DNA from 4 places in the Streptomyces sp. NPDC005761 genome. Region 2 is predicted to be linked to each of the others. Evidence: riboswitches for the same ligand, from Rfam matches in the RefSeq annotation. Region 2 holds a riboswitch; each other region holds the start of a gene.
What was found. Region 2 has a riboswitch for cyclic di-AMP ahead of ABZ434_RS34615 (NlpC/P60 family protein). Riboswitches for the same ligand answer to the same signal wherever they lie in the genome.
Positions count from the first base shown of each region.

Region 1: linked by a shared signal. The riboswitch ahead of ABZ434_RS13810 (LysM peptidoglycan-binding domain-containing M23 family metallopeptidase) and the one ahead of ABZ434_RS34615 (NlpC/P60 family protein) in region 2 are both predicted to bind cyclic di-AMP.
Region 3: linked by a shared signal. The riboswitch ahead of ABZ434_RS31120 (transglycosylase SLT domain-containing protein) and the one ahead of ABZ434_RS34615 (NlpC/P60 family protein) in region 2 are both predicted to bind cyclic di-AMP.
Region 4: linked by a shared signal. The riboswitch ahead of ABZ434_RS03825 (M23 family metallopeptidase) and the one ahead of ABZ434_RS34615 (NlpC/P60 family protein) in region 2 are both predicted to bind cyclic di-AMP.

Region 1 is NZ_JBEXXX010000011.1:137,564-143,222, reverse strand. It holds gene ABZ434_RS13825 (STM4012 family radical SAM protein) at 1-749, shown strand, start outside; gene ABZ434_RS13820 (STM4011 family radical SAM protein) at 757-1,644, shown strand; gene ABZ434_RS13815 (SGNH/GDSL hydrolase family protein) at 1,659-2,504, opposite strand; gene ABZ434_RS13810 (LysM peptidoglycan-binding domain-containing M23 family metallopeptidase) at 2,729-3,664, opposite strand; cyclic di-AMP (ydaO/yuaA leader) riboswitch at 3,670-3,822, opposite strand; gene ABZ434_RS13805 (tyrosine-protein phosphatase) at 4,303-5,115, shown strand; gene ABZ434_RS13800 (DUF6126 family protein) at 5,137-5,313, opposite strand; gene ABZ434_RS13795 (XRE family transcriptional regulator) at 5,361-5,659, opposite strand, start outside.
Region 2 is NZ_JBEXXX010000069.1:330-5,988, forward strand. It holds gene ABZ434_RS34605 (MerR family transcriptional regulator) at 1-242, opposite strand, end outside; gene ABZ434_RS34610 (NADP-dependent oxidoreductase) at 260-1,261, opposite strand; gene ABZ434_RS34615 (NlpC/P60 family protein) at 1,455-2,618, opposite strand; cyclic di-AMP (ydaO/yuaA leader) riboswitch at 2,617-2,782, opposite strand; gene pcrA (DNA helicase PcrA) at 3,041-5,479, shown strand; gene ABZ434_RS34625 (M23 family metallopeptidase) at 5,537-5,659, opposite strand, start outside.
Region 3 is NZ_JBEXXX010000049.1:10,623-16,281, forward strand. It holds gene ABZ434_RS31110 (dihydrodipicolinate reductase) at 1-923, opposite strand, end outside; gene ABZ434_RS31115 (esterase) at 1,037-2,515, opposite strand; gene ABZ434_RS31120 (transglycosylase SLT domain-containing protein) at 2,709-3,587, opposite strand; cyclic di-AMP (ydaO/yuaA leader) riboswitch at 3,593-3,777, opposite strand; gene ABZ434_RS31125 (ABC transporter ATP-binding protein) at 4,075-4,908, opposite strand; gene ABZ434_RS31130 (iron ABC transporter permease) at 4,916-5,659, opposite strand, start outside.
Region 4 is NZ_JBEXXX010000002.1:352,466-358,124, forward strand. It holds gene ABZ434_RS03810 (hypothetical protein) at 1-305, opposite strand, end outside; tRNA gene ABZ434_RS03815 (tRNA-Met) at 738-811, shown strand; gene ABZ434_RS03820 (PP2C family protein-serine/threonine phosphatase) at 1,023-2,186, shown strand; cyclic di-AMP (ydaO/yuaA leader) riboswitch at 2,495-2,648, shown strand; gene ABZ434_RS03825 (M23 family metallopeptidase) at 2,660-3,817, shown strand; gene ABZ434_RS03830 (aldo/keto reductase) at 3,981-4,925, shown strand; gene ABZ434_RS03835 (PrsW family glutamic-type intramembrane protease) at 4,938-5,659, opposite strand, start outside.

The sequences.
Region 1 (5,659 bases), on a different contig from region 2:
ACATCGACCTGATCTACGGCATCGGCGGCCAGACCGAACGGAGCTGGCGCGCCTCGCTCGACGCGGCACTGGGGTGGCGGCCGGAGGAGCTGTACCTGTACCCGCTCTATGTCCGTCCGCTGACCGGCCTGGGCAGGCTCGGGGCCGCTGACGAAGCCGCTGCGGACGCCGCCTGGGACGAACAGCGGCTACGGCTCTACCGGGCCGGCCGCGATCATCTCCTCGCCCACGGCTACGAGCAGGTGTCGATGCGGATGTTCCGCCGCGCCGATGCCCCGCGGCCCGGGGGCCCGGACGACCACGCCTGTCAGACCGACGGCATGATCGGTCTCGGCTGCGGCGCCCGCTCGTACACCTCGCGACTGCACTACTCCTTCGACTACGCGGTGGAGATGCGCGAGGTGCGGACGATCATCGACGGCTACACGGCCACCGAGGACTTCTCGCAGGCGGAGGTGGGCCGTTTCACCGACGGCGACGAGGCCCGCCGCCGCCATCTCCTGCAGTCCGTCCTGCAGGCCGAGGGGCTGCGCCTGTCCGAGTACCGCGACCGCTTCGGTACGAGCCCCGACGAGGACTTCCCCGAGGAGCTCGCCCGGTTCGAGGCCCGGGGCTGGCTCGACGAGGACGCGGCGGCCGATGGCCTGCTCCGCCTGACGGCCGAGGGGCTCGCCCACTCCGACGCGCTGGGACCCGACCTCTTCTCCCCTGCCGTGCGGGCCGCGATGGCCGCGTACGAGCTGAAGTGAGCCTCGCATGGACCTGACGATTCTCTACCGCGGTCCACTCGCCTCGTGCGATTACGACTGCCCGTACTGTCCGTTCGCCAAGCGGCGCGACAGCCGGGAGCAGCTGCGGGCCGACCGGGCCGCGCTGGAGCGCTTCACGGCGTGGGCGGCGGCGCAGACCGGGGACCGGATCTCGGTGCTGTTCACCCCGTGGGGCGAGGCTCTCGTCCGCTCCTGGTACCGCCGGGCGGTGGTGGAGCTGGCCCGGCTGCCGCACGTCCGCCGGGTGGCGGTCCAGACAAACCTCAGCGGCCGTACGCAGTGGCTGGCCGCGGCGGGCGTCGCGGGCCGCGACAAGATTGCGCTGTGGTGCACGTACCACCCGGGTCAGACACCGTACGAGCGGTTCCTCGGCCGGTGCGGGGAGCTGGTGTCCCTGGGGATCCGTCACAGCGTGGGCGTGGTCGGGCTGGAGGGACACCTCGGCGAGGCGCGGCGGCTGCGGGCTGCTCTTCCCGACGAGGTCTACCTCTGGGTCAACGCCGCCGAGGGTCACACCTACACGGACGGGGAAGCGGAGCGGTGGACGGCGATCGACCCGCTGTTCCCGTACAGCCGCCATCCGCACCGCTCGGCGGGTGTGCCCTGCCGGACCGGTGAGTCGGTGATCTCCGTGGACGGCGAGGGCACGGTGCGCCGCTGCCACTTCGTCCGCACCGGGCTCGGCAATCTCTACGACGGCAGTTACCGCGCGGCACTGACGCCCCGGGCCTGCCCGCTCGCCGTCTGCGACTGCCACATCGGCTATGTGCATCTGGAGACGCTGCCGCTGTACGACGTCTTCGCGGGCGGGGTGCTGGAGCGCATACCCGCGTCGCCGCCGTCCTCGGCCGCCCCGGGTTCCCCGGGCGACTGAGGACAGCGGACCCCTCAGAGCGGCAGCAGATCGGGCCGCTTGGCCGCCACGTGGTCCCCCGAGGACTCGCCGCGCAGCCGCCGGCCGATCCACGGGACGAGGTACTCGCGCGCCCATTGGATGTCGTCGCGCCGTACTTCGAGCGTTCGCCGCTGTGCCTGCGGCGGCCACTCCTGGTCCGGGTCGGCGGGCACGTCGATGCCGAGGACCTGGGCGGCGCGCAGCGCGACCCTGGTGTGTCCTTCGGCCGAGAGGTGCAGCCGGTCGTTGTCCCAGGCCCGCCGGTCCTGGACCGAGCGCAGGGACCACAGGTCGAGGACCGGGCAGTCGTAGCGGTCGGCGATGGACCGCACATGAGCGGTGTAGGTGGCGATCTTGCCGCGCAGGTGGCGCAGCACGGGAACGTTGCGGGTGTCGAACCCGGTGGTGACCATGACGGTGCCGACCGACCCGGTCAGATCGGCGACCGCTCGCTCGAAGCGCTCGGCCACGTCGTCGGGGTCGGTGCCCGGCCGGATGATGTCGTTGCCGCCGGCACAGAAGCTCACCAGATCCGGGGCGAGCAGCTTGGCGCGCGGCACCTGCTCCTCGACGATCTGGTCGAGGAGGCGACCTCGTACGGCGAGATTGGCGTACCGGAAGTTCCCGTGTGCGGATACCGCGCCGCCCGTCGGTGCGCCGGAGTCCGGGAGCTGGTCCGCGAGAAGTACCGCGAACCGGTCCGCCCAGCCGAGAAAGGTGCCGCCCGGGCCGGGGTCACCGACTCCCTCGGTGAAGCTGTCGCCGATCGCCGCGTACGACCCGATGACGCCGTGTCGGTTGATGACGCCCTGTTGGATGTTGTTCGAATCGTCTGCCACAAGGGCCTATCCTGCACCGCCGAATGTGACCTACGCGACCGTAATATGGGGTTGACGGGTGGTGAGATAGACCACCCGGTCAGTTTTTGGTAAAGGGGGAATAAGTGCGGTCGCCGCTCAGCACCGCAGCCCGGCGCGGGCAACGGCAGAGGGACGGTGCGCCGCCGCGCACCGTCCCTCTATGCATTGCTCAGGCCCGGGTCACCGGACCGGTGTTGCCCGGATCAGACGTTGACGCCGTGCGACGCCAGGTAGGCGATCGGGTCGATGTCCGAGCCGTACGCCGGACCCGTGCGGATCTCGAAGTGGAGGTGCGGGCCGGTGGCGTTGCCGGTGGCGCCGGACAGGCCGACCTGCTGGCCCGCGGTCACGGTCTGGCCGGCCGAGACGGAGAGCGAGGACATGTGGCCGTACTGGGAGTAGTGGCCGTCGGCGTGCTTGATGACGACCTCGTTGCCGTACGCGCCGCCCCAGCCGGCGGTGACGACGGTGCCGGAGGTGATCGCCTTCACGCTCGTGCCGGTGGACACGGGGAAGTCGATGCCGGTGTGGCTGCCGCTGGACCAGTTGGCACCGGAGGCGCGGTAGGCGGTGGTGTGGTTGCCCGGGACCGGGTGGACGTAACCGGAGTCGTTGCTCTGGGCGGCCGGCGCCGAGGTCTCCTCGGACGACGAGGCGTCGGAGGAGGAGTCGGAGGCCGGGGAGGCCTTCGTCTCGGTCTTGACCGGGGCCGACGGAGCCTTCGACGGGGTGGTGGAGCCCGTGGAGGTGGTCGAGGTGTGGCCCCAGGCCTTGCCGCCGAGGGTCAGCTTCATGCCCGGGAAGATCAGGCTCGGGTTGTCGCCGACGACCTTGCGGTTGTCCTGGTACAGCTTCTCCCAGCCACCCTTGAGCTTGTGCTCGGCAGCGATCTTCGACAGGTAGTCGCCGGAGACCACGGAGTAGGTCGTGGTGCCGGCCTGCTTCTTCGCGACCGGCTTGGCCGGGGCGGCGTGCACCGCGGCCGACTTCGAGGTGGCCGGAGCGGCCTGCTCCGCGGCGTGGGCACCGGTGGCGCCGAGCAGCGGAAGCGCGATGACGGCTCCGCCGGCGCTCGCGGCGACGACGCCACGGGCAATGGTGCTGGACTTGGGACGACGGTGCTTACCCGATATGGGCATGAAGGTTTTCCTCTCCGGCGCCTACGAGGTGAGCTGTCGGGTTCGGACTGGAGATGTCCGGTCGCGACTGGCGCGACTTCACCCCGAGCCGGCCGGTTTCCCGGTCGGCGGCTTACCTGGTTCCCCCGCTCCTGCCACGCGGTGAGTGGGTGCGAATTCCGGGCGGCGGCAGGATTAGGCGGTCCGTCCGGATTGCAGCGAACGTAAGCGAGCCGGGACGGCGGAAACAAGCCACAGGTTCCGTACGGGATTCCGCTCCGGAAAATCCGCGAGGAATTCCGGTCACACTCCGTGGATTACGGATCTTGGCTTTCCGCGCGGCGCACGGAATACCCAGCCGCCCCGCCGCCACACACCGTCACGGATATGATCCCGCTCACGAGAGGGGGATCATCTCCCGCACAAGCAGGGCATGTTCGAATAAAAGAGCTCAATACGGACATGTCATGCTCATCGCGCCGTCCGTCGTCGGGGCGCCGGGGCGGATCCAGCCCCTCCCGCCCGGGCGGCCACGGATCGACGCGCGGCCTCGAAGTGGCGGCCCGCCCAAGATGATTGCCTGAGGAATCAATGTCGTATCGTCACGAGAGTGGACCCGCGGGCGACACGCGCCGGCGGCAGAGCCTCCAGGAGTGACCGTGACGCAGCAGGTGCCGCAGACCCCGTCGACGGAGCCCGTGCTGGCGGGGGTCCGCAACTTCCGCGACGTGGGCGGCCTGCCCACCTCGGACGGCCGCCGGGTGCGCTACGGACGCCTTTACCGCAGTGGTCACCTGGCTCACGCCACGGCCGAGGACGCCGTGTTCCTCAGCGGTCTCGGCCTGCACACCGTCTTCGACTTCCGCAATGTGGCCGACCACAAGCTGGACGGCCTGGACGTGGAGCTGCCGGGCGTACGCAATGTGAGCATCCCGCTCAGCGACCCGGCGGACGGCGCGGAGTTCTGGCGGATGGTGCGCGACGGCGACATGGACGAGCTGCGGTCGATCCTGGCCGGCGGCAAGGGGACCCACCGCATGATCGCTTCGTACCGCCGGATGATCCTGGAGCGGACGGCCGAGCACAGCCGGGTGCTGCACGCCCTGGCCGAGAACAGCGTGCCCGCACTGATGCACTGCGCCGCGGGCAAGGACCGCGCGGGGCTCTCGATCGCGGTTTCCCTGCTCGCTGTCGGCGTCGAGCGCGAAGCCATCGAGGCCGACTACCTCAAGTCCAATGACGCTCACCGCCGCTACAAGATCCGCCGCAGCGACACCTCCGCCGCCGGCATGTCTCCCGAGGTGATGGAGCTGCTCAATCCGCTCTTCGGCGCCCACCCCGACTACATCGCCGCCGCCTTCACCACCATCGACGAGACATGGGGCAGCACCGACCGCTACCTCGCCGACGGCCTCAAGATCACCCCTGCCACGCGGGAGCGGCTGCGCGAGCGCCTGCTCGACGAGGTCTGACCGGACGGGCGGGGCCCACGGCTACTGGTTGTGCATCCCCACGGCGAAGAGCAGGTAGAGGAAGCCCGCGACGACGTGCCCGGCCACCAGGTAGGCGAAGAGCCTGATGACGAGCCCGCGGGGCATCTTCTTCTCCTGCGGGTCGTACTTCTTGGGCCGCGCGGGGCTGAGCGGGTCGTAATTCTCGGAATCGGACATGACAGGTCCTCTCTGGCGACCGGCGGGCCGGTGGCGGGGACGGCGCCTCAGCGACGGTGGATCCCGCTGCCGAGACACAGCTCGGCGGCGGGGCTCTGCAGCAGGGTGTGAACGAAGAGCAACTCGGCACCGTCGTGGTCCAGGGCTGCGATCCGGTGCGGAGTGAGTGAGTCGAAGTGCGCGCTGTCACCGGGAGCCAGGTCGTGGACCGTCTCCCCGAGGGTCACCCTGAGGTTCCCGGCCAGGACGTACAGCCACTCCTCCCCGGGGTGGACGCGCACCAGGTCGCCCTGGGCGCCGTGCGGGACCCGGACGCGCAGGGCCTGCATCGCCCGGCCGGGGCCAC
Region 2 (5,659 bases):
GATGCCGCGGGCCGGTCCTGGACGAGGAGGTCGAGGCGGTGGGCGCGGCGGCGGATGTCCTCCAGCGTGAGGCCCAGGGCCAGAAGGCCGCGAATGACACGGACGCGGGCCACCTCGGCGGAGCCGTACTCACGCTGACCGGATGAGGTGCGTGGCGGCGCTCCCAGCAGGCCGCGGGCTTCGTACAGGCGCAGCGCGCGGGGTGTGGTTCCGGCTGCCGCCGCTGCCTCGCCGATCCGCATGCCCGCTCCGCCTTGTCCTACAACTCCACGATGGTCGCTCCGAAGGAGCGGCCCGAGATCAGTCCGGGCAACGCCCCCGGGGCGTGCTCCATTCCCCGGACCGGGGTGTACGGGAACCGGATGTCCCCCGCCCGCAGCCAGTCCCCCAGACGTGCCTCCCATTCCGCCTCGACGTCCGGGTGGTCCACGCCGCTGTAGCCGGAGATGGTGATGCCGCGGGTCAGCAAGCGGTAGGTGTCGAGCACGGCCGGCGCGCTCCCCCCGGCCCGGTCCGGGGACAGCTGACCGTCCAACGCGCCCACCAGGGCGAACCGGGCCCCCCGGTTCGCCGCGCGTACGGCGGCCGTCAACTGTTCGCCGCCCACGGTGTCCAGGACGACGTCGATCCCGTCCGGTGCCGCCTCGGCGAGCTGCTCGCCGATCGGGGCCGCCCCGCGCAGCACGGTGGCGTCGTAGCCGAGTTCCCGCTCCAGCCGCCGGGCCTTGTCCGGGGAACCGGTGCTGCCGATCACCCGTGCGGCACCCAGCAGCCGGGCGATCTGGCCCGCCATGGTGCCCACGGCGCCCGCGGCGCCGGTCACGAACACGGTGTCGCCCTCCCGGACCCCGGCCAGCCGGGTCAGTGCGCCGTAGGCCGAGGAGCCCTGGGCGAGATGCGCCACGGGGTCGGGCAGGGTGCCGTCCAGCAGCCGGCACTCGGCGACGGCAGGCGCCGCGTACTCCCGCCAGCCCTGAAGGTGCAGCACCAGCCGGCCCTTCTCCAGCGGCCCGTCGACCACCTCACCGATCGCGGGGCCGAACAGGGGCTCGCCGGGGTGCAGGGGCGGCAGCGGGACATCGCCCGTCTCACCCCCGATGAGGGTGCGCAGGCCCGGGAAGACGAGGAAGTGGGTGTTGCGGACGAGCACCTGGCCGCCCTCGGGGCGGGGAACGGGAGCCGCTGCCAGGGTGAAGTCCCCGGGGGCCGGCAGTCCGTCGGGGCGGCGGACCAGGCGTACGAGACGATGCGTCGTGTTCATGGCCGGACGCTAAGCCCTGCCCCATGGGTCAGGGGCAAGGCCCGGCGCCAGGACGGTTTCCGCGCACCGGCCGGTCACCTGCCGGCCGGAGCCCCTTCCGCGCGCCAGGAAGGCGACACGCGACGAAGGCGCACCCGGCGGCAACGAGGGAATGGCCGTCCCGTGCCCGGCCCCTCGGAGGTGAGGAGGCGGGTCAGGCCGGCCGCACGCTCCCGTAGATCGGCATGTAGTAGATCGACTCCTCGCGCACGTCCGCCCCCGGCTTCGGCGCGTGGATCATCATGCCGTCGCCCTTGTAGATGCCGACGTGGCTGATGTCGTCGTAGAAGAACACCAGGTCACCGGGTTGCAGATCGGCCGTGGCGATCCGGGTGCCGACGTTCACCTGGTCCCAGGTGGTCCGCGGTATGTCGACGCCGGCCGCCTTCCAGGCCGCCTGGGTGAGCCCCGAGCAGTCGTACGAGGCCGGGCCGGTCGCTCCCCAGACGTACGGCTTGCCGAGCTGCGCCCTGGCGAACGCCATGACCTTCTCGGCCTTGGTCGAGGCCTCGGCGTCCGCACCCGACCCTGAACCGGTACCGGTGTCCGCCCCCGTACCGCTGCCGGCCTCCTCGGCGGCCTCCTCGGCCTTGCGCTCGGCCTCGGCCTTCGCGGCGGCCTGCTTCTTCGCCAGTTCCGCCGCCTTGCGCTTGGCCTCCGCCTCCTTCTTCCGCTCCAGCTCGGCCAGCCGCGCCTTCTCCTCGGCGGTCAGCTTCGACAGCAGACCACGGGCCTCGGACAGCTTCGTCTGGACGCTCTGCTTGCTCGTGCGCAGCGTCGCCTGCGACTCGGTGAGCGTCTCCAGGCTCACCACGGCCTCGGCCCGCTGTTCCGACGCCTTCGCCTGCTGCGTACGGAAGTCCGAGACGGCGCGCTGCTGGCGCTCGGTCATCCGGTCCATGAGGTGGTTCTGGTCGAAGAACGACTGCGGGTCGTCGGCCAGGAAGAAGGTGGCCGTCGGGGCGAGGGTGCCGCCGCGGTACTGGGCGGCGGCGTACGTGCCGAGGGTCCTGCGGGCCTCGTTCAGCTTCTCGGTGCGCCGGGCGACGTCGTCCAGCAGCGTGTCCACCCTGGAGCGCTGCTTGGCCGTCGCCTCCTTCGCCTGGTTGTACTGCTGGGTCGCGGTACCGGCCTGCCGGTAGAGGTCGTCGACCTTCTTCTGCACGTCCTCGATGCTGGGCTTGGGGGCCGGGGCCGCCAGTGCGCTCTGCGTGGACAGCAGGGTCACCGACGCCAGCGCGGCCGTCGTGAGCCCGACCGCCGGGCCGGAATTGCGCACACGGGTGCGCGGTTTGCGATGCGACGCCAAGGCCGGCATCTCCTTCCGTGGACCGCCTACCGGGTTAGCTGTCGGGTTCGGGCGGAACGGAAGGCTGCCCTACGGTCCTGGTGGAGGATGCGGACCGATTCACCCCGGTGATGCGTGTGGGTCCCCGGTTCCGGACTCCTGCACGGGCAGCCCGGATTCGGCGTGGACGCCCGTTCGGCGTGGATCGCCTCTGGGGGTACGGGCCGCCCGAACGAGCACGCTAGCCAACTCATGGTGTCGCTGTGAAGGTTGATGTTCGATATGCCCGATACATTTTCGTGACCTCGGCGGATCCGGGCGCGGCGGGGCAGGTGGGGCAGGGATCCCTCCACCCGCCGAGGTCGCGTGCTCGCTCTGTGTGCCCGTCCGTGCCTGCGTGCTTCGTCACTCGGCCCCGGAGTGTCAGTGCGGCGGCCTAGACTCGGACAGCGATGAGCAGCCTCTTTGACGACAGTTTCCTGGCCGGCCTCCAGCACACGGAGGAAGGGCCCCCGCCGCCCCCCGAGGACTCCGCACCCGAAGCGGTGCCGGAGGGCCTTTTCGCGGGCGTTTTCGACGGACCCCCGCCGCCCCGCGACGCGTACTACCGCGACGGGGCCCACCGCCCGGTCATCGACGCGGCCGCGCTGCTGGACGGGCTGAACACCGAGCAGCGCGCAGCCGTCGTGCACGCCGGGTCCCCGCTGCTCATCGTGGCCGGCGCCGGTTCCGGCAAGACCCGCGTGCTGACCCACCGCATCGCCCATCTGCTGGCCGAGCGCGGGGTGCACCCGGGCCAGATCCTGGCGATCACCTTCACCAACAAGGCCGCCGGCGAGATGAAGGAGCGCGTCGAGCAGCTCGTCGGTCCGCGGGCCAACGCCATGTGGGTCATGACCTTCCACAGCGCGTGCGTACGGATCCTGCGCCGCGAGTCGAAGCGGCTCGGCTTCACCTCCTCGTTCTCGATCTACGACGCGGCCGACTCGAAGAGGCTGATGGCCCTGGTGTGCCGGGATCTCGACCTCGACCCGAAGCGCTTCCCGCCGAAGTCGTTCACGGCGAAGGTCTCGAACCTGAAGAACGAGCTGATCGACGAGGAGACCTTCGCCGGACAGGCCACGGACGGTTTCGAGAAGACGCTCGCCCAGGCCTACGCGCTGTACCAGTCCCGTCTGCGCGAGGCCAACGCCCTGGACTTCGACGACATCATCATGACGACGGTGCACCTGCTCCAGGCGTTCCCCGACGTCGCGGAGCACTACCGCCGCCGCTTCCGGCACGTCCTCGTCGACGAGTACCAGGACACCAACCACGCCCAGTACACGCTCGTACGGGAGCTGGTCGGCCCGGCCGGCCCCGAGGACGCCCCCGCCGAGCTGTGCGTCGTGGGTGACGCGGACCAGTCGATCTACGCCTTCCGCGGCGCGACCATCCGCAACATCCTCCAGTTCGAGGAGGACTATCCCGACGCGACCACGATCATGCTGGAGCAGAACTACCGCTCCACCCAGACGATCCTGTCCGCGGCCAACGCGGTCATCGAGCGCAACGAGAGCCGCCGCCCGAAGAACCTCTGGACCAACGCGGGCGCCGGCACCAGGATCACCGGATACGTCGCGGACACCGAGCACGACGAGGCACAGTTCGTCGCGGACGAGATCGACCGGCTCACGGACTCCGGGGACGCGAAGGCGGGCGACGTCGCCGTCTTCTACCGCACGAACGCCCAGTCACGTGTCTTCGAGGAGATCTTCATCCGCGTCGGCCTGCCCTACAAGGTGGTCGGCGGCGTGCGCTTCTACGAGCGCAAGGAGGTCAGGGACGTCCTGGCCTACCTCCGGGTCCTCTCCAACCCCGAGGACACCGTCCCGCTCCGGCGCATCCTGAACGTGCCCAAGCGCGGCATCGGCGACCGCGCCGAGGCGATGATCGACGCCCTGTCGATGCGCGAGAAGATCTCCTTCCCGCAGGCACTGCGCCGGGTCGACGAGGCGTACGGCATGGCAGCCCGCTCGGCCAACGCCGTCAAGCGGTTCAACACGCTGATGGAGGAGCTCCGCACGATCGTGGAGTCCGGCGCCGGACCGGCGGTCGTGGTGGAGGCCGTCATGGAGCGGACCGGTTATCTCGCCGAGCTCCAGGCGTCCACCGACCCGCAGGACGAGACCCGGATCGAGAACCTTCAGGAACTCGCCTCCGTCGCCCTCGAGTTCGAGCAGGAGCGGGCGGAGGAGGAGGGTGCGGGCACCCTCGCCGAATTCCTGGAGAAGGTCGCACTCGTCGCCGACGCCGACCAGATCCCCGACGAGGACGAGGACGGCTCCGGCGTCGTCACGCTGATGACGCTGCACACCGCCAAGGGCCTCGAATTCCCGGTGGTCTTCCTGACCGGCATGGAGGACGGCGTCTTCCCGCACATGCGGGCGCTCGGCCAGGTCAAGGAGCTGGAGGAGGAGCGCAGGCTGGCCTACGTCGGCATCACGCGCGCCCGTGAGCGGCTCTACCTCACCCGGGCGGCCATGCGCAGTGCCTGGGGCCAGCCCTCGTACAACCCGCCGTCGCGGTTCCTGGAGGAGATCCCGGACCAGCACCTGGAGTGGAAGCGCAAGGGCCCGATGGTGGCCCCGGCCGGACCTACGTCGGGCATCACCTCGTCGCTCTCCGCGTCCCGGTCACGCTCCGGACCCTCGGGCTTCGCGACCCGGCGGACCTCGGACAAACCGACGATCACGCTGGTGGCCGGCGACCGGGTCACCCACGACCAGTTCGGTCTGGGCACGGTGACGGCGGTCGAGGGCATCGGGGACCAGGCGAAGGCCACGGTCGACTTCGGGGACGAGCGGCCCAAGAAGCTACTGCTGCGGTACGCCCCGGTCGAGAAGATCTAGCGCCCGGACAGGCGCGCCGGCCGGGGTGATCCCACCCGGCCGGCCCGCCCGTGCCGGTCAGTTCGGGTTGACGTTGTGGCTGCGGAGCCAGGGCAGCGGGTCGATGGCCGCGCCGCCGCCGGGCCGCACCTCGAAGTGCAGGTGCGGGCCGGTCGAGTTGCCCGAGTCGCCGGAGTGCGC
Region 3 (5,659 bases), on a different contig from region 2:
TCGGTGGCCTCGACGGTGACCTCGATACGCGGGCGTCCCTCGATGATCACCCGGTGGGCTCCGGCGCCATCGGGTGGTGACGGCCAGTCGGGAGCGCACGAGGGATGGATGCGCGTGATGTGCTCGATGACGATGCGGGGTTCGCCCTCGACGATGCCCTGGACCTCGAAGCGGACCGCCCCCTGGGTGCCGGCCTCGAAGGCGCCCATCGTCCTGGTCGTGACGGTCGATTCGAGCGGCCGCCGGGCCATGGTCTCGCGGATGTCGTCGAGTTCCACGCCCAGGGCCCGGGCCATCAGCCGTATCTGGCCGCCCCACACCATGGTCGGGACGGAGGCGGCGAGCATGAGGGGTTCGTACTCCATGGGGTGACCCATGCCGATCAGGTGGCGGACCGAGTCGGGCTGGTCGTACGTGGAGTAGTCGAAGATCTCCTGGCAGCGGATCGCGTCGACCGTGGTGCCGAGCCCGCTGATGAGCAGGGGCAGCACATCGTTGCCCCACCCGGGGTCCACCCCGGACACGAAGAGCGAGCCGCCACCGCCGGCGACGGCGGCGAGCACCGGCTCGCGCAGCTCGGGCGGCGCGCCCCGCTGGTCGTACAGCGCGTACAGCGCGGGGGTGACGACGACGGCGCCGCCGGCCACCGCCCTGGTGATGTCGGCCAGGGCGTCGTCGGGGCGGATGTCGCCGGAGGCCGCGTACACGACGGCCCGGGGAGCAGTGGCGAGCACCGCGTCGATGTCGTCGGTCGCCGCGACGCCCAGATCGCGGTCCAGGCCGGCGAGAGCGCCCGCGTCGCGGCCCACCTTGCCCGGGTCGTGGACGAGGACGTGCGCGAGTTTCAGGGCCGGATGGGCCTCGACGGCGCGGATGGCCGCGCGGCCGACATTGCCGGTACCCCAGACCACCGTGGAAATCATGCGGCGGAGGGTAGCGCGCGGGATGAAAGGTTCATAGTGGCATCGCACCCCCGGGTTGGGGAGCGGACCGGGGCAGGTCCCCGGAGCCCACCCCGGCCCGCTCCCCCGGGCTGCTACTCGTCGATCGCCGCCCCGTATCCGGCGCCCTTCTCCGGACCTCCGAACGTACCGGCGTCGAAGGTCCACGACCCGGCGGCCGTCACCCCGTCGGTGCCGGCCGGGAACGCCCAGACGATGCCGTCGCCGGCGTTCTCGCCGGGCGCGGCGGTCAGCAGACCGGAGCGCCCGTCCCTGTCGGGGTCGGTCAGCCGCGCCTGGCCGCCCCAGCGGTCACCCTTCTCGGCTGCGCCCGGAACGTCGACCGAATTCTGGTCCCACGAAGCGGCGCCGGTGGCGGTGAGCCCTTCGGCAGCGCCACGCAGCACCCATACCGCCCCCGCGTCGGCGACCGTGCCGATGTCCTCGCCGGGAGCGCCGACGGCCACGTCCGCGTACCCGTCGCCATCGGTGTCCGCCACGGAGAGGTCGGCGCCCCAGCCGTCGCCGGTCTCCGAGCCGCCCGGGACGCCGGGGGTGTCCTGCGTCCACCACACGGGCGGGGTGCCCGGGCCCTCGGCGCCGACCGGTCCGTCGCCCGCGCTGCCGTAGTAGACGCCGACCACACCGCCGGTCATCGACTCGCCGCCGTCGTCGGGGCTGTGCGGCTCCCCGGTGACGAGGTCGTCGTAGCCGTCGTCGTCGATGTCGCCCGAGGCGACGGCCGGACCGCCGCGCAGGTCGTGGTCGTAGCGCAGTCCCTGGACCTCGCCGAAGAAGAGCGCGGACCAGCCGTGGCCCGGCTCCTCGCCGGCGGTGACACCGGAGATGACCAGGTCGGCGAGGCCGCTGCCGTCGTAGTCGCCGGTCGTCATCGCGCGGGGCACGATCTCGCGCCCCGGGGTGCCGGGTACGAGGCTGCTGCGCGAGGCGGGATCCTGCCGGGTCCCGTCGTCGTACTGGAACAGGGTGAGGTCGGTGCGGCCGGTCACGGCCAGTTGGTCGCCCGGGATGTCGGGGCTGAAGTGCGCGGCGGCGAGAGCGGTGCCGAACGCGGCGCCGGCGACGGGCTCCTGGGCCTGCAGCCAGTCGCTGCCGGCGCCGGAGAGCCCCTCGGCGGAGCCCCACAGGACGACGGCGCCGCCCGCGTCGGCCACCGGCTCGATGTCCTCGCCCGGGAGGCCCACGACCGCGTCGTCGTACCCGTCCCCGTCCAGGTCGCCGGTGGTCAGGGCCCGGCCGAAGCCGTCGCCTGCCTCGGCGGCACCCGGCACCCCGGTGGTGTTCTGGCTGAGGACCGTGCCCCGGGTGGTACCGATGCCGCCCGGGCCGCCGTACTGCACGCTCACGTAGCCCGCGCCCTTGCTGCCGCCGATGGTCCCGCCGGGCGCGCCGATGAGCACGTCCTCGTAACCGTCGCCGTTGAAATCGGTGTTGCGGTCGGCCGCGCGCGTTCCACCGGGGGTGCCCGCGTAGGCGGCAGGCGCGGCGATGGCCGCCCCTGCGATCAGAAGGAATGAGGCCGCGACAACGGCGGCCGGACGGTAGGTGCGCACGAGCGGCTCCTCGGTTCAAGGACGACCGGGCGAGTCCGGGGGACGCCAGGAGGAGCCCGTTGGCCTCCTGGCGCCCTGTTTGACCGGCACCGCGGCGCAAGGGTTGTACGGCATGGCAAAAGGGGTGGAAGGGAGCAGCTCAGCTCCCCTCCACCCCTGTTCACGACTCCGCCCGGGGCGGAACCGCGGTAGGTCAGTAGGCCCCGAAGACGTTGTCGATCGAGCCGTACGTCGCCGCGGCGTAGTTGCACGCGGCGGTGATGTTGGCGACGGGGTCCAGGATGTCCAGCGAGGTGCCGGGCACGTGGTACGCGTCGAACGTGGGCTGGATCACCTGGAGCAGGCCCTTGGACGGGGTGCCGGCGACCGCGTTCGAGTCCCAGTTGTTGACGATCTGCGGGTTGCCCGAGGACTCGCGCATGATGTTGCGGTGGATGCTGTCGTAGCTGCCGGGGATGCCGTGCTCGGCCATGACTGCGAGGGACTCCTTGATCCAGCCGTCGAGGTCGTCGGTGTACGCCGTCGCGGTCTGCGCGGGGGTGGTCTCGGCGGTCTCCTCGGCGACGGGCGTCGCCGTCCGCACGGAACGGTCGGCGCGGTCGGTGCTCTCGGCACGGTCGGCCGACGGCTGCGAGGCGCTGCCGGACGCGTTCTCCGCCTTGAATTCGCTCTTGGTCGCAGCCTTGGGGGCGGCGGCCGTGGACTTGGCGCCGATGGTCAGCTTCAGGCCCGGGTGAATCAGGTCGGGGTTACCGCCGACAACGCTCCGGTTGTCCTTGTACAGCTGCTCCCAGCCGCCGTCGAGGGAATGCCCGCGGGCGATCTTGGAAAGCGAATCCCCGGACACCACGGAATAGGTGGTGGTCGCGTCCTTCTTGACGGCAATTGCCTTGCCGGCCACGGAAGTCGAGGCTGCGGCCTTTTCGGCGACGACCGACTGGACCGGCGCTGCGGAAGCCGATCCGGCAGCGATCAGGGGGAGCGCGAGAACCGCTCCGCCCGCGCTCACGGCGATGAGGCCGCGGGTCAGGGGGGTGGACTTGGAACGACGGTGCTGACCCTTGATGGGCATGGCGCTTTTCCTCTCCGCCGCCTGCGAGGTGAGCTGTCGGGTTCGGACTGGAGATGTCCGGCCGCACATGGCGACTTAACCCCTAGCCGCTCCGGTATTCCGGAACGGCGGCAAACCTGGGTCCCCCGCTCCTGCCGTACGTGAAGTGGTCGGGTTACCGGACGGCGGCAGGATTCGGCGTTCCATCCGGATTGACGGTGACCGTAAGCGAGAAAGGCCGGGCGGAACAAGCCCGGAATTCCTGATCACAATTGATTCGCAAGATCAAAGAAAGGAAATGTGCGACGCCGGTCACATGCGCGCGGGTCAACTTTCTTGGGGCGACAGGGAACCGACGCCTCCGGTTCCGCGTCAGGCACGGCAAACGTGACGCTGACCACTGCGCCCGAAACGGGTGATTTGCCGGATTCCCAGGAGGTGCGGCACGAATGAATACCGCACGGACCAGCATTCGTTACATGCCCGAATAATCGCCCAAGTTAGGACATTACGGAGCGAGCGTCGGCCGTGCCGCCGCATCGGCACGCGTGCGCGGCACGACGACCGGTGAGCCGTCGCCCGGCGCGGCGAGGATGTCCGCGTCGAGCGCGTACAGCTCCTTCACCAGGGCTTCGTCGACCGTCTCCCGGGGAGCGCCCGTGGTGACCACGCGGCCGCCCTTCATGGCGACGAGCAGATCGGCGTACCGAGCGGCGGCCGCGAGGTCGTGCTGAACCATGACGACGGTGCGGCCGGTGGCCGCGACCTCGCGGACGAGTTCCAGGACCTCGATGGCATGCCCGAGGTCGAGGGCGCTGGTCGGTTCGTCGAGCAGCACGACGGGGGTCTGCTGGGCGAGGACCATCGCGAGCCAGCAGCGCTGGCGCTGGCCGCCGGACAGCCGGTCGATGCGCTCCCCCGCCAGTGCGGTGGTACCGGTGGCGTCGAGTGCGTCGCGCACCACCTGCTCGTCCTCGCGCGACCACTGACGCAGCAGCCCCTGGTGCGGGCTGCGGCCGTAGCGCACCAGGCCGGCCACGGTGACCGCCTCGGGGGCGCGCGGCGACTGCGGCAGCAGCGCGACATGGTGGGCGGCGCGGCGGCGGCCGGTCTCCCAGATGTCCGTACCGCCGACCAGGACCGTGCCGGACTCCGGGCGGTGGAGCCGGGCGACGGTCCGCAGCAGGGTCGACTTCCCGCAGCCGTTGGGGCCGACGATTGCGACGACCTGTCCGGCGGGGACGGTGAGGTTGACGTTCTCGACGACGGGCCGGCCGGGGTATCCGGCGTGCAGGCCACGGATTTCGAGACCGGCCTTCGTACCGGTCGGATTCTCGGTCATGTGCGGCTCACGCCTTTCCGGCGGCCGGGTCGGGCCGCAGCAGTACCCACAGGAGGAAGGGGCCGCCGAGGACGCTGGTGACGACCCCGACGGGCAGTTCGACCGGCGCGGCGACGCGTCCGATCGCATCGGCCGCGGCGATCAGCGCGGCTCCGGTCAGCGCCGAGCCCGTGACCGGGACGCGGGTGGGGCCCGCCAGCCGCTGGGCGAGGATCGGTGCGGCGAGCGCCACGAAGGCGATGGGGCCGCCGACCCCGACGGCCGTGCCCGCCAGCAGCACGGCCAGGACCAGCGCCACGGTACGTACCCGCCGCAGGTCGACTCCGAGGGAGCTCGCCACCTCGTCGCCGAAGCGCAGCAGTTGGAGGCGGTGTCCCGCGGCCAGCGAGAGCGGGACGAGGAACAGCAGGGCGACGGCCAGCGGCAGGCAGGCGTCCCAGTCGCGTCCGTTGAGGCTGCCGACGGCCCAGAGGAACACGCCGCCGGCCGCGTTGTCGTTCTCGCGCGACATGATCAGATCGCTCACCGCACCGATGAAGGTGGAGATGCCGATCCCGGCCACCAGCAACCGGTATCCGGCAGTCCCCGCCCCTCCGGCGCACACGACGACCAGGACCGCGGCGGCCACGGCACCGACCGGCCCGAGCCACCAGTTGCCGACCATGCCGGTGGCGGACCCCGCGGCGGCGGCGACCACGGCAGCGGTGGCGCCCTCGTTGACCCCGACCAGGTCCGGGGTGGCCAGCCGGTT
Region 4 (5,659 bases), on a different contig from region 2:
TCGGCCTCCGCCGGCCCCGGCGCCGTGGGCGCGCTGGAGGCCGCCGCCGCGCGTGCGGCCGATGCGGTCTTCCGGCTGTGCGCCAGGATTCCTATGAAGCCGGCGATGAACCCGCTGATCAGGCCCGATATCGCGTGGTTGAGCGCGTTGACCGATTCGCTGTCCGGGAGGCCGACGGCGGTGTAGTTCACCGCCGCGCTCATCACCGCACCCATCAGGCCGCCGATGACGCCGCTGATGACGGCGCCGCGTACGGGCGAGGGTGAGGTGGCCGGGGCAGGGGCGGGAGTGATCGGTGCGGTCATCGTCGAGGGCCCTCCAGACAGGCTGCGATGAGAGACCGGGAGTGGCTTGCGGGGCGCGGCGACTGCGCGCTCCGGGGCCTGCTCGCACGGGCAGCCCACCGGTCCGGGGGATGCAGCAGTTACCTTGCGGCAGAACACGTGTTCCTTGCAACACCTTCTCGTTTTCGACACTTTGACGACTTGGCGAAGATCGGTCGTGGGGAGTGAGGTGTTCCTGATGCACAAGGGGGCCGCAGCGGCGGCCTGTTCGGTCTCGACGGCATGGTGTCGCCCTCCATCGACGGTGGTTGGGAGAGAACTGCACGTCGAGTGGCTACAGGGGCGTCCTCGGCGGGGGCGCGGTCGGCGGGCCGGGCCGAGCGCCGTCTGCGGGGGCGTGCGCGCCGGGTGGTCATGAGTGCCTCGAACATGCCGTAGAGTTGTGTTTACCGACGCGGGGTGGAGCAGCTCGGTAGCTCGCTGGGCTCATAACCCAGAGGTCGCAGGTTCAAATCCTGTCCCCGCTACTGAAGAATCAGGCCCGGCATGCATACAGCGTGCCGGGCCTGATTCGTTTGTGCGCCGTCGGCCCGCCGGGTCGCTCGGTAGGAAGCCGCATGCCGCGTACGTACCCCCATTGGCCGACGAGGAGTCGCCCCGCGACCCTGCTGCGGGAAGCCTGGGGGTGGTGCGCGGTACCGTCCGCGGCCGTGGATGCACCGGGCAGGAGACCAGCAGGTGGGGAAGCGGGAGAAGCGGCGGACGAGGCGTGCCGGGGTTGTGCGGACCCGCCGGTTCGTCAGGGCGCTGCCGACGCTGATGATCGCCGGGGGCGTGCTGTTCGACGCACTGACCCCGCCCAAGTTCACCGCCATCCCGTTGTTCGCGGCAGCTCCGCTGATCGCTGCGCCGTTCTTCTCGCGGGCCAGCACGATCCGTACCGGTGTCGCCGCGCTGCTGGCGGTCGTCGGGCTGCGCGTCCTCAGCGGGAACCTGCTGCAGGTCGTGCCCTCCATCGAACTGCTCACCGTCCTCACCGTCTCCGTCCTCGCCGTCGTGATCAACGGGGTCGTGCGACGCAGCAACGAGCAGCTGGCCTCGGCCCGCGTCATCGCGGAGACGGCCATGCGGGCGGTGCTGCCGACGCCGTCCGACCGGATCGGCGGGCTGCACGTGGCGGCTCGGTACGAGGCGGCGCAGGCGGACGAGTTCGTCGGCGGTGACCTGTTCTCGGTGACGGACAGCCCTCATGGGGTGCGGCTGGTGGTCGGGGACGTGCGCGGCAAGGGGCTGGACGCCGTGGAGGCGGTGGCGGTGGTCATCGGCGCCTTCCGGGAGGCGGCCGAGCAGGAGGAGACGCTCGAAGGTGTGGCGCGGCGGCTGGAGCGTGCGCTGGCGCGGGAGTCGGACCGGCGCGGTGGGCTCGACGCGTTCGAGGGGTTCATCACCGCGGTGCTCGCCGAGGTCCCGCCGGACTCGGACCGGGTGCGGATCGTGAACCGGGGCCACCCCGAGCCGCTGCTGCTGCATACGGACGGGGCTCTGGACGTGCTGGGCCCGTCGGTTCCCGCGCTGCCGCTGGGGATGGACCTCGGGGTGTGGCCGGACCGGGCCGACGAGTGGGATCTGCCCCCCGGGGCGACGCTCCTCCTCTATACGGACGGCCTCTCCGAGGCCCGTAATGCCGAAGGGGTCTTCTACGACCCCGCCGAGCGGCTGCGCGGACGGATCTTCCCGGGTCCCGAGGAACTGCTCTCCGCGCTGACCGACGACGTGCGGCTGCACACGGGGGGCGAGTCCACGGACGACATGGCCCTGCTCGCGGTCGTGCGGCCGGCCGAGGGCCAGCCCGACCGGCGCAGGACCGTGAAGATCGTCGGTCTGGGCGACGGCGGCGAGTGAGCCGGAGCTTCGGGACGACGAGTGTGGTGCGGCACCGGAGCCCCGCGGTGACGGGTGTGTTGGAGCGGCCGGCCGGGATGCCACCGTCCGTAACCGAAGGGCACCACTCCGCATAACATTTGACGTAACGTCAGAAATCGGCAGGCGGTTGAGGGGCGATCAACTCGCCCGATTCCACCCGGTTGTGTCCCGTAAAGTCCAGGCCAAGGACGTGAACGATCAGTGGGAACAGCTTGGAATCGGACCCCGGTGTCTATTAACGTTCGATAACGCAGCGCGGTTGTCCCAGCCGCCGTCAGTGGCGGCACCGTGCGCGAGCGCCGAATTCCGCAAGGGAACCGGGGAACCACCTACATGGGGTGAATCGGGCATCTTTGTCTTGCCATAAGACGGAGGGGCCCGTAGGAGACCTTCCTGCTCCGAACCCGTCAGCTAACCCGGTAGGCGAGAAGGAAGGAAAGGAGTGCGCCCACGTGGCGTCCAACAAGCCTGCCCCCGAGGCTCCCTCCCGGTTCGGGCCCGAGTACGGCGATGACTTCGCTACCCGGCCCGCCACCGTTTTCGGTACGGAGTACGGGGCCGACTACGCGACCGATCGGGGCAGCGACTTCGGAAACGACTTCCGCGCCGACGAGGCCGGGCCCGAGAGGACCTGGGAGGAATGGAACCCCACCGAGGAGTCCATCCGCCCTGTGCGCGGCAAGCACCGCGTCGCCAAGCAGCGCAATGGTCTGGCCCGCAGCTCCACCGTCCTCGGGGTCGGCGTCATCGCGGCCGTCGGTGCGGGTGGCATGGCCACCGCCCAGAGCAAGCCGCCGGTCTCCATCTCTCTTCCCGATTCCATCGCGGACAATCTTCCCGACGCCAAGTCCCTCCCGGGCGTCGGCGCACTGTTCTCGGGCGGGTCCGAATCCGCGGCGGACAAGACGGCGGCCGAGACCGCTTCCGCCCCGCTGACGACTGCCGGCATCACCACCGCCGAGGCCGAGCAGGGCACCACCGACGCCGGTGAGGCACTCCGGGCCCGCATCCTCCAGCAGGCCGAGCAGCAGCAGGACGCCGCCGACGCCGAGGTCAAGGCGGCCGCGGAGAAGGCGGCCGCGGAGAAGGCCGCCGCCGAGGCGAAGAAGCAGCAGGACGCCGCCGAGGCCAAGATCGCCGCCGAGAAGAAGAAGGCGGCGGAGGAGGCGGCGAAGAAGGCGGAGGCGCTGCGGCTCGCCAAGCTCGCAGCCAGTTACGCCATCCCCACCTCCTCGTACACGATCACCTCGACGTTCGGCGAGGCCGGCTCCATGTGGTCCTCCGGCTACCACACGGGCCTCGACTTCGCGGCGCCGACCGGTACCCCGATCAAGGCCGTTCACACCGGCACGATCAAGTCGGCCGGCTACTCCGGTTCCTACGGCTACCGCACGGTCCTGGAGCTGGAGGACGGCACCGAGGTGTGGTTCTGCCACCAGTCCTCGATCGACGTCAGCATCGGCCAGAAGGTCACGACGGGCGACACCATCGGACGCGTGGGCGCGACCGGCAACGTGACCGGCCCGCACCTCCACCTGGAGGTCCACACCGCGGACGGCGCCGGCATCGACCCGATGGCCTGGCTGCGCGCCCGGGGCCTGACGGTCTGAGCCCGTTCCCCGCACGACGGCCTCCTCCGGCCCACGTGACCCCGGCAGCCCTGACGCTCACCCCCCGACGTCAGGGCTGCCGGTCCGTCCGCGTCCGCCCGTGGCAGTAGTTCAGATGCAGAGGCCACGGAATAGGGGCCTGGTGGAAGCCGTTGTTGCACCCATGACTTCTCTTCGCACGCTCGGTTCCTCCAGCCTTCAGGTCTTCCCTCTCGCCCTCGGAGGCAACGTCTTCGGCTGGACCGCCGACGAGGCGCAGTCCTTCGCCGTCCTCGACGCGTACGCGGCGGCCGGCGGTAACTTCGTCGACACCGCCGACTCCTACTCGGCCTGGATCCCCGGCAACGAGGGCGGCGAGTCCGAGACCCTCATCGGCAAGTGGCTCGCCGCACGCGGCAACCGGTCCGACATCGTCGTGGCCACCAAGGTCGGCGCCCACCCCGCGTACAAGGGGCTCTCGGCCACCACCATCAAGGCCGCCGCGGAGGAGTCGCTGCGCCGGCTGGGCACCGACCACATCGACCTCTACTACACGCACTTCGACGACGAGTCCGTCCCGGTCGAGGAGATCATCACCGCCCTCGACCAACTGGTGAAGGACGGCAAGGTCCGGGAGATCGCCGCGTCCAACATCAGCCCCCAGCGCCTGCGCGCCTCGCTGGAATTCTCCGAGCGCGAGGGGCTCGCCCGATACGTGGCCCTGCAGCCGCACTACAACCTCGTCTCCCGGGACACGTACGAGGGCGAGCTCCAGGACACCGCCGCCGATGCCGGGCTCGCGGCCGTCCCGTACTTCGCCCTCGCCTCCGGCTTCCTCACCGGCAAGTACCGTCCGGGCACGGCCGTGGAGAGCGCCCGGGCCGGGAGCGCGGGGGCACACCTGGAGTCCGAGCGCGGACAGAAGGTGCTCGCCGCGCTCGACAAGGTGGCCGAGGAGCGCGACGCGGAGATCGCGACCGTGGCGCTGGCCTGGCTGGCCGCCCGGCCGACCGTGGCCGCACCGATCGCCTCGGCCCGGACGGTCGAGCAGCTCCCCGCGCTGGTGGCCGTCGCCGGTCTGCGGCTGACGGACCAGGAGCTCGCGGACCTCACGGAGGCTTCCGCCTGAGCGGGACAGCTCTCAGCCCTGCGGTCCGTACCCGTGCGTGTCCGTGTACGGGGGGCGCGGCGGGTTCGTGTACGGCGCGGCCGTGTACGCAGGCGCGCTGTAGGGATGCCCGTCGTACGGGTACGAGGGGTGCGGGTACGGCCGGCGCACCGCGGGCACGGGCCGGGGGCGCAGACGCCCCGTGGCCTGCGCCGCGTACGCGAGGGCGGGGCCGGCCGTCTCCCTGCGCTGCCACAGGTGGTGCAGCAGCTCCCGCTCGCGTTCGGTGAAGTCCGGGCCCGCCGTGCCGCGGCGGGCCTGCCGGCGCAGAAATGCCAGTGAGGTCGCGAACGACTCGTACTCGGCCACCGTGCGGGCCGCCGCCCTGCCCCGGGCCTTCACCTCTTTCCGTGCCGCGGCGGGCATGCGGTGGTGGGGGTGCGAGGCGCCATGGGCGTGCGTGGGAGCGTGGCCCGAGTGCGCGTGGCCGTGGGGCCTTGCGTACGGGCCGTCAGCTGCCGCGCGTCGGCGAGCGATGTCCCTGGCCATGCCGCGGGCCCGCATCGAGGAGAGGGCGAGAGGTTCGGCGGGGGACAGCCAGCCGGCCGTCGCGTACGCCGGCAGTTCGACGCCGAGCGTGCGCAGCTCGCGTCGGCGGGCCCAGATCGCCAGCCAGGTCACCAGCCCGAAGGCCGGGACCATGAAGGCGCCGTACACGGCGTAGAAGCCGTACGGGCCGAACGAGGACGATCCGT